One region of the Caproicibacterium amylolyticum genome, then DNA from elsewhere that is predicted to be linked to it. Evidence: predicted binding sites of a transcription regulator. Region 1 holds the regulator's gene; the other holds the start of a gene.
What was found. The regulator LexA, encoded in region 1, represses DNA repair genes until DNA is damaged. The targets are predictions, from matches to a motif close to CNAACANNTGTTNG.
Positions count from the first base shown of each region.

Region 2: dinB (DNA polymerase IV) is a predicted target of LexA. The motif match lies at 2,578-2,591, and genes of this name have one in related genera.

Region 1 covers NZ_CP060696.1:369,165-373,563, reverse strand. Annotated here, with positions in the region: gene spoIIID (sporulation transcriptional regulator SpoIIID) at 1-166, shown strand, start outside; gene H6X83_RS01720 (adenine nucleotide alpha hydrolase family protein) at 225-659, opposite strand; gene H6X83_RS01715 (M23 family metallopeptidase) at 952-1,722, opposite strand; gene lexA (transcriptional repressor LexA) at 2,170-2,760, shown strand; gene H6X83_RS01705 (damage-control phosphatase ARMT1 family protein) at 2,787-3,662, shown strand; gene H6X83_RS01700 (cyclase family protein) at 3,746-4,330, opposite strand; gene H6X83_RS01695 (5'-methylthioadenosine/adenosylhomocysteine nucleosidase) at 4,327-4,399, opposite strand, start outside.
Region 2 covers NZ_CP060696.1:629,325-633,723, forward strand. Annotated here, with positions in the region: gene H6X83_RS02810 (cold-shock protein) at 1-99, opposite strand, end outside; gene H6X83_RS02815 (FlxA-like family protein) at 514-876, shown strand; gene H6X83_RS02820 (hypothetical protein) at 955-1,227, shown strand; gene dinB (DNA polymerase IV) at 1,232-2,482, opposite strand; gene H6X83_RS02830 (4Fe-4S dicluster domain-containing protein) at 2,806-4,311, shown strand; gene mutY (A/G-specific adenine glycosylase) at 4,382-4,399, shown strand, end outside.

The sequences.
Region 1 (4,399 bases):
TAAAAGTACCGTACATAAAGACGTTACACAGCGTTTAAAACAAATCGACCGGCAGTTGTACCAAAAGGTGCAGAAAGTGCTGGCGATTAACAAAGCGCAGCGGCATATCCGCGGTGGTCAGGCAACAAAGGAAAAATACGAAAAATTAAATGGACACAAGCGCTAAAAAACAGCGTTCGGTGAAAAGTCTGTACTTCTCACCGAACGCTGTTTCTGCCAAAAAGTCAGAAAGAATACGCCAACCGCGGCATACATCCCATATTTTCCGGACAAATATTATATACCTTTTTATCTTTCGCAACCATTGAAATCGGAATCTCTGGCAGCAGGCTGTGCAAAACATCAATGAAGCCATTCACAGGTTCTTCTGCCATACCGGTTACAATATGTACTGCTCCCACATGGCGGGCAAAAGCTGCCGCTGTGTAAGCTGCCTCATCATTAAAATAAACAGTCATTTCTGCATCTGCTTCTTTAGATGTTTGCCGCAGATACTCCAGCTCATCACAGTCCCCGTTCACACCCTTGCTGGTAGGCTGAACACACAGCACCTGCAGTTGCACATTGCGCTGCTGCGCAATACACTTTCCTGCATGAATGAGCCGGTCACAGTCATGCTGACCGGTAACGCACACAAGTACTGCCTTTTTGCTATCCAAAATCAGGACCCCTTTCTCTGCTGCGCCGCAAAAGGGCGCTTGCCCAACTCGTTGCAATACATACATTATAAAATACAAATACGAAAACAATGGGAATAGAAAATGTATATTTTATGAACAATCGGCTGAATTGAATCCTTTTATATTTTGTCTATTTTGCTGTTCCTTCCGCTTATATTATAACATATTAAGTATCAGAACTCAAATTAAAATACGGTAAATCGCGCAAAAAAGCTGGCTGTGAAACGTCTTTTGTTCCACAGCCAGCTTTTGGTATCTACCGGCTCCAGCATCACTTTAAAAGCGCTGCCGGATCTACAAATGCACCGTTTTTCTGTACAGCAAAGTGCAGATGTGCATTTTCTGCAGCTTCACTCGGTACGGTATCCACCGTACCGAGTTTCTGTCCCGCTTTGACAACATCGCCCTTCTTCACGGCAACATTCCCAAGCCCGCAATACCACGTTTCCAGACTGCCCGAATGGGAAATCTGAACTGTACAGCCCATACTGTCGATTGTTGTAACCGACTGTACAGTGCCGTCCGCAGCAGCGGTAACCTCTGCACCCTTTTTCGCGCTGAGGTCAACGCCGGTGTGCGCGCGCCAGTCCCGCATAGTTTTGGAATACAGCGGTGTTTCACTGAAGGCCTGCTGAACAGCTGCATCTTTCACCGGAAGCCGAAGCTTTGAAACAACGGCTGCAGCCGGCACGGTCTTTTTTGCTGCGGCTGCCGAAGAAGCAGGCTTGCTTGCTGCCTTGCTTTCCTTTGCACTTTCAGCGGGAGCCGGTGCAACACTGGCAGCAGACTGCGTCGGTTTCTGTGCTTCAGAACCGGTGGTAATGGTCTGAATGGTATTCACAGAAGCTTTTTTATACTGATGCACGCTGTCATACGTTGTCCAGCCAGCCACGCCAACGGCTACCAGGCACACCGCTAATGCAATGTAAAAACCTTTTTTGCCGGAGCTGGGCTTTTTACCGGTAGAATTTCTTTTGGGAGTATACTCTGTCGGGTTTTCATTTTCTAGTTCTTCATTTTCTTGATATTCATTACTGCTCAATCCTGCCACCTCCAACCACAGTATGGACCGAGCAGCAGGAAAATATACACATGGAAGCATCAGGAATTTTCATTTTTACAGAAAAACCAGCTCTGCGGCAAGTTTTAACGCTTTCACAGAGCTGGTTTTTTAAAAAACTTTTCAGGCAGAAAAAAACCGGGCTGCGGCACCCGGTTTTTTTCAATAGCTTGAGGGGTATATTGAGGAGGGTAGAACATACATCAAGTGAACGGTGCGGCTCCGCTGAACTTGATTACAAGAAGAGTATACTGTATTATCGCTCAAAAGTTGTTAATATTGTGTGAATTTTTTATAAATAACAGCAGTTACAAACAAACGTTTGCGTTTTGCTCTGCTTTATGCTATACTAAAATCAATAAAATATTAGGGAACAAAGGCAGCAACGCTATGCACCTGCCTTTGCTGTTCAGTACAGGAGGAACTGCCATGTTAACAGCCAGCCAGCAAAAGGTTTATGATTATTTGAAAAGCCGCTCGCGAACCGGTTTGCCCCCAACCGTGCGGGAAATCTGCGCTGCAACCGGGCTGAAGTCCACCTCCAGCGTACACGCACATTTGAAAACGCTGGAGCGCGAAGGGTACATTACACGGGACGCCGGACTGAACCGTGCTATTCACGTTACTGGTGAAGAAAATGCGGTGCCGCTGCAGATTCCGGTGGTTGGCCGTGTTGCAGCCGGTCAGCCGATTCTCGCGGTTGAAGATATTGACGGCTATGTTCCGTATCAGCCGCCCCGCCGCAGCGGCGATGCCGAATACTTTGCCCTGCACGTGCGCGGGGAAAGCATGCGTGACATTGGTATTATGAATGGCGACATTGTCATCGCCAAGCGCGTGCCTACCGCAGAGGACGGCGAAATTGTAGTCGCCATGATTGACGGCGAAGCAACTGTCAAGCGCATTTTCCGCGAACCGAAGCGTATTCGCCTCCAGCCCGAAAACCCTGATTTTTCGCCTATTTACGCAAAGGAAGTAACCGTACTGGGCATTGTGGTTGCGCTCTACCGCAGCTACTGACTTTGATTTTGTGGAGATGACCCTCTATGAAAATGGTAGAAGCCTGCCTTCCCTGCCTTGTAAATCAGGCGGTGAAGGTTGCCAACCTGACGCACGCGCAAAACCGGGAACTGCTTTATCACCAGGTATTCCGATTTTTAAGCACAGCAGACTTTTCCATGACCAGCCCAGAGATAATTGGCTGCACATTCCGCATGCTGAAAGAGCATATTCACAACGATGACCCCTACCTGGAAACACGAAACTATTATAATGATTTGTTTCTAAAGCTTTCTGACCAAATTGAAGCCGCCACAAATCAATCTAAAGACCCCTTTAAGGCCGCTGTGAAGTATGCAATCATCGGCAACATCATTGATTTTAATCCGGTGCACAGCATCACGCTGGAAAACGTGATGACCTACTTCAGGGATGCGGACAGCACTCCCCTGACGATTGACTGTACGGATGAACTGCTGCAAAACCTTCGTTCTGCTAAAAACCTGCTGTACCTCGGTGACAACTGCGGCGAAATCTGTTTGGATAAGCTGCTGCTGAAAAAAATCAAAACCAGCTTCCCAAATCTGCATGTTCGTTTTGGTGTGCGGGGGCAGCCGGTCGTTAACGATTCCATTGAAGCCGACGCAGTGCGAGTCGGCATTCCCGAATATGCAGAAATCATCAGCAACGGCGATGATTCTCTCGGCACTGTTCTGTACCGCACAAGTCCGGAATTTCAAGCGGCATTTCACAGTGCAGATGTCATTATTGCCAAGGGGCAGGCAAACTATGAATGTTTAAGCAGTTTTGCCCACAAAAATCTTTATTTTCTGCTAATGACAAAATGTTCTGTCATTGCAGAGGATATTGGCGTACCCGTCAAATCTCTGGTCTGCATGCGTGCAAACACCGCTGCTAATTAAAAAATTTGCAAAAAAGATGCCTGCAAACGGCCAAGGGAGCCGTATGCAAGCATTTTTTGCTTTTTATATGTTTTCCTTAAACTTTACCAACATCCGTCAAACAGTACCGCACGCACCATGGCCGCTTCCGCGCCGCGGTTCTTCAGTGGCAGCGCGCAAAGCAGATAAGCCCCTGGCTTCACTGTTTCCAGTGCCAGATTTTCCAACACAGCCACTTCCGCAGAAAGCAGCGCACAGTGCGGGCCGGAAGAATCTTCTTCCGGCGCAATGCTTGCCTGCTGCGTACCAATCAGCCGCACGCCTGCCATAGCTGCAGCAACAGCTGCCTCGCGGGAAAGCCAAACTTCTCCGCTTAAAAGCAGGCGTTCCGGATTCTCCGTATCTTTCAGCAGCTGCTCCATCTGCTGCATATTTAAAATCCCATTCGCTTTGACTACCACGCAAGGACCGCAGCAGCGGCTAAGGTCGACCTCACTGATGTCCGCACCATTTTCCACAAAGTGCAGCGGTGCGTCCATATGCGTACCGTTGTGACTGCCGGCAGTCAGCTCACTCAGATTGCAGGCACCGCCCTCCTCCAGCCGCTGCACAAAACGCAAGCTGGCAGTTGGGTCGCCGGGATAAGCCGGAGTGCTGAACAGTTCTTTAGAAATATCAATAATGGTCATTTCGTTTTCTCCAACTGCTGCACAAGTTTCGGCAAAACCGCCAGGAGCAATGCTGTGTTTTTATGTGCG
Region 2 (4,399 bases), 260 kb from region 1:
GCTGGAGAAATGTACAAATACATCTCCGCTGCCGTCATCGTTGGAAATAAAACCAAATCCCTTAGCTTCGTTGAACCATTTTACTGTACCGTTATTCATAAACAGGTACCTCCATAAATTTATTGAGTATTTTACAAGTAAAAAAAACTCACATTTTTTGTAAATTTTCACAGCGTGAATGACTTACAAAAAATGTGAGGCAATTCGTACATTAAAAATACTCATTTATAATACCATAACTTTTTAAGAATGTCAAGATATTATTTAAGATATTTTGCAAATACAGTATGAGTGGAAATAAATCTGCGCTATGGTATTTTATAATTTCAGATAACACACAAACTTATCTTTGCTTTTTCACACAGGCTCCTTTTATTGTTCACTCAATCTTAACGTAACTTAATTATTATAAAGATTAACAGGGAATAAGAAGAATTTCTATGATTGACAGAATGTTTTGTTCAGTCTATGATTGTAGTAAACAGATGTGTAAATTCGAAAGGGGAACCGTGTATGAGCAGTTATTCAGTTGGAGCAGTCAGTGGGACAGGCAGCACTTCTGCAGCAGATACCAGTACCGCACAGCAAATTGCACAGCTTAAAAAGGAAGAGCAGTCTTATGAAAAGCAGCTGACGAAGCTGAAGCAGGGCGGCGCCTCCAATGATGAAACACAGCAGCAGATACAGCTTCTGCAGAATAAAATTCAAAATATCCAGCAGAAAATTCAGGAGCTGCAGGGCACTTCTTCGCAGTCAACAGCTGCTGCTGTACAGCAAAGTGACGCTGCACAGCAGCAGACACAACAGACGGCTGCCGTTTCCGGCAGTGTCCCAGCTAATTCGGATGGTACACACACAGTGGATATTTTGCTGTAATTTTAGTAGATGGACAAGGAAGTCCGCGGGCAGTTCCCGCGGACTTTTTTGTAGAAACAAGAGAAAAGAGGGAGCTTTATGAACGAAACACTATCGCACCTTTTAGATGATGCACGAAAAGACAATACGTTAAAAGAAGCTCTGCTTGCAACTCGCAAGGCAGAGGACCCCATGGATGCTTTTTGCATTTGTGCGACTGCGCATGGCTATCCGGTAACGGTAGGGGAACTGTTTGAGATGGGTGAGCAGTTTACAGACGATATTTTCTGCAGCTGCAACGGCCGTGCCGAGGAACCGATTGCAGAGTGGTCGGATGCATACGAAACTTTTTTTGCTGCGCTTGCAAACTGAAAGTTTACTTTGCGGGCGCTTCTGCCGCTGGGGGCAGCGCAGAAAGCCGATTTCCCTGAAATTCTGCCAGCATCATGTCTTCCAGCAGAACCGCCGGACGTACACAGGCGGTGCCGTAGCGTTTTTTTAGGTTATCGACTGCGGCATCCAGCTTTTCCGCACGCTCTCGAGAAGATTCATTGCTGAAAAGACTGGTTTGCACGCACTGTTCGGCAGAAACAAAATCGGACACTGTAATTCCCACGCTGCGCAGTGGGCGTATCCAGTGATAATTTGTTTGGAATAGTGCATAGGCGTCTTCTGCAATTTCCCGGGTGATGTTGGTGTATTCCTGCCGCGCATGCTGCCGCGTAAAGGAATGCAGGGCAGTATCCCGCACACCAATGGAAACTGTGCGCGCAAGAAAGCCCTGTTCCCGCAGGCGGCGTGCGACACTGTCCGCTAATACCAGAAAAACCCGCTTAACATCTTCATTGCAGGTCAAATCCCGCGGAGTGGTGGTTGAATTGCCGATGGATTTCACTGCCGGTTTGCTGCCCCAATGTTCAACAGGGGAAGTGTCCATACCATTGGCGTAGCGCCACAGAACGTCACCGCCTTTGCCAAAGCGGGTCTGCAGCACTTTCTGCGGCATGGCGGCAAGGTCACCGATGGTATGCACACCGTATTCCAGTAACTTTTTCTGCGTTGCCTTGCCAACAAAAAGAAGATTCTCCACCGGCAGCGGCCAAATGCGGCTTTTCCAGTCATTGTGCAGGAAAACGGTGGTTGCATCCGGCTTCTTGTAGTCACTGCCCAGTTTTGCAAAGACTTTGTTCCAGCTGACACCGACGCTGACGGTAATGCCCAACTTGTCGTGAATACGGCAGCGGATTTCATTTGCGGTGCGGATGCCCTGTTCGGGGGAGGAAACGCTTCCGGTAATGTCCAGCCATGCTTCGTCCAGCCCAAAAGGTTCTACCTGGTCAGTGTACTGCAGGTAAATTTCCCGCGCACGTTTGGAGTATTGCACGTACAGTGGAAAGCGGGGCGGCAGCACAATTAAATCGGGACATTTTCTGCGCGCCAGCCACAGTGCTTCCCCGGTGGCGACGCCGCATTGTTTGGCAAGCTGATTTTTTGTTAAAATAATGCCATGGCGTTTTTCCGGGTCACCGCCTACTGCGAAGGGCTTGCCCTGCAGTTCCGGATGGTAAAGTGCTTCCACAGAAGCATAGAAGCAGTTGCAGTCACTGTGCAGAATGATGCGGTCCAATGGTTTCACCTCTTTTTAACTGAACATACGTTTAAAATATTATAGCACACACGTTCAAAAATAACAACTGCTGTTTTTCACAAAGCAGCGGGGAAAAAGCAACTGTTCTTCATTTTCGGCGATTGCTCTTAAAAATTTGTTCATTCTGAAAAATGTTGCCAAAAAACCGCATGAAGGCAGGAAAAGGAATACGGAAAAAATCAAATAATTTGATTTTTTACAAGACAAATGGCTCGTGATTTGTTATAATAGGAACGAGTACAGTGTGATAAACTTTTGTCAAGCAAGAGTCAGTAGATGAAAAAGGAGAATGTCGAATGGCAATCAGAGGAGTTCACTCTTCCGTTACGGATATCCGCCGCCGGGTTTTTACAGAGGTGGCGCGTCTGGCATATGAGGGGGGCGACTATTCCCGTATAGAAGAAATCCCCTACAAAATTGTTCCCGGTGAACGTGCAAGCTACCGCAACAGCATTTTTCTGGAGCGTGCAATCGTTGGCGAGCGCCTGCGGCTCGCTATTGGTCTGCCGCTGCGCTCTGTTGAGCAGCATGCACCGGTTTATGACGGGGTGGTGGAAAGCGCCATTGCCGAAAAATATTATGATCCGCCGCTGGTGAATGTAATCAAGTTTGCCTGCAATGCCTGCCCCGAAAAAACAGTGCATATCACAGAGATGTGCCAGAACTGTCTGGAACACCCCTGCAGGGAAGTCTGCCCGAAGCACGCAATTTCCGGTGAAGACGGGAAAAGTGTCATTGACCAGGATGCCTGTATTAAATGCGGCCGCTGCATTACAGTCTGCCCTTACAACGCAATTATTAAGGTAGAGCGTCCCTGCGCTTCTGCCTGCGGCATGGATGCTATTTCTTCCGATGAACTTGGCCGTGCGACTATTAATTATGAAAAGTGTGTTTCCTGTGGTCAGTGTCTGGTAAGCTGCCCATTTGGTGCGATTTCCGATAAAGGTCAAATTTTCCAGGTGGTACATGCCATCAAGCAGGAAAATGAAATTTATGCTGCGGTTGCACCGGCATTTGTCGGTCAGTTTGGCCCGAAGATGACTCCGGAAAAACTGCGTGGCGCATTCCAGGAGCTTGGCTTTACCGATGTGGCGGAGGTCGCTGTTGGTGCTGACCTGTGCACGATTGAAGAAGCAAATGACTTTCTGGAGAATGTACCGGAAAAACTGCCGTTTCTGGCGACTTCCTGTTGCCCGGCATGGTCCGTAATGGCGAAAAAGGAATTTCCGGAGTACGAAAAGTGTATTTCCATGGCACTTACCCCGATGGTGCTGGCAGCGCGCCGTTTGAAGAAGGAGCACCCAAACTGCAAGGTTGTGTTTGTTGGCCCCTGCGCGGCGAAAAAGCTGGAAGCCAGCCGCCGCACGATCCGCAGTGATGTGGACTTTGTGCTGACTTTTGAAGAGGTCATGGGAATGTTTGAGGCAAAGAATGTTGACCTTGGCGGCGACATTCCGGACAGCGAACTGAATGAGGCTACTGCGGCAGGCCGCGGTTTTGCGGTCAGCGGCGGTGTTGCCAATGCGGTTGTGGAAGCAATCAAGAAGATTGCCCCGGAGCGTGAGGTGAAAGTGCAGGCAGCACAGGGCCTGAAGGACTGCCGCCAGATGCTTCGGCTGGCAAAGGCGGGCAAGCTGAACGGTTATCTGCTGGAAGGTATGGCATGTCCGGGCGGCTGTGTTGCCGGTGCCGGCACACTGCAGCCAGTGGCAAAATCTACTGCGCTGGTCAATATGTATAAGAATAAGGCGGACAAAAAGAATGCGCTGGACAGCAAGTACAGCGACATTGCGGACAAGCTTGACTGATTTCTGTAAACAAACAATAAATTTCGTTTGATGCCTTGTCCGGCAGGCTTGCCGGCGAGGCATCTTTCATATGGATAAAAAAATTATG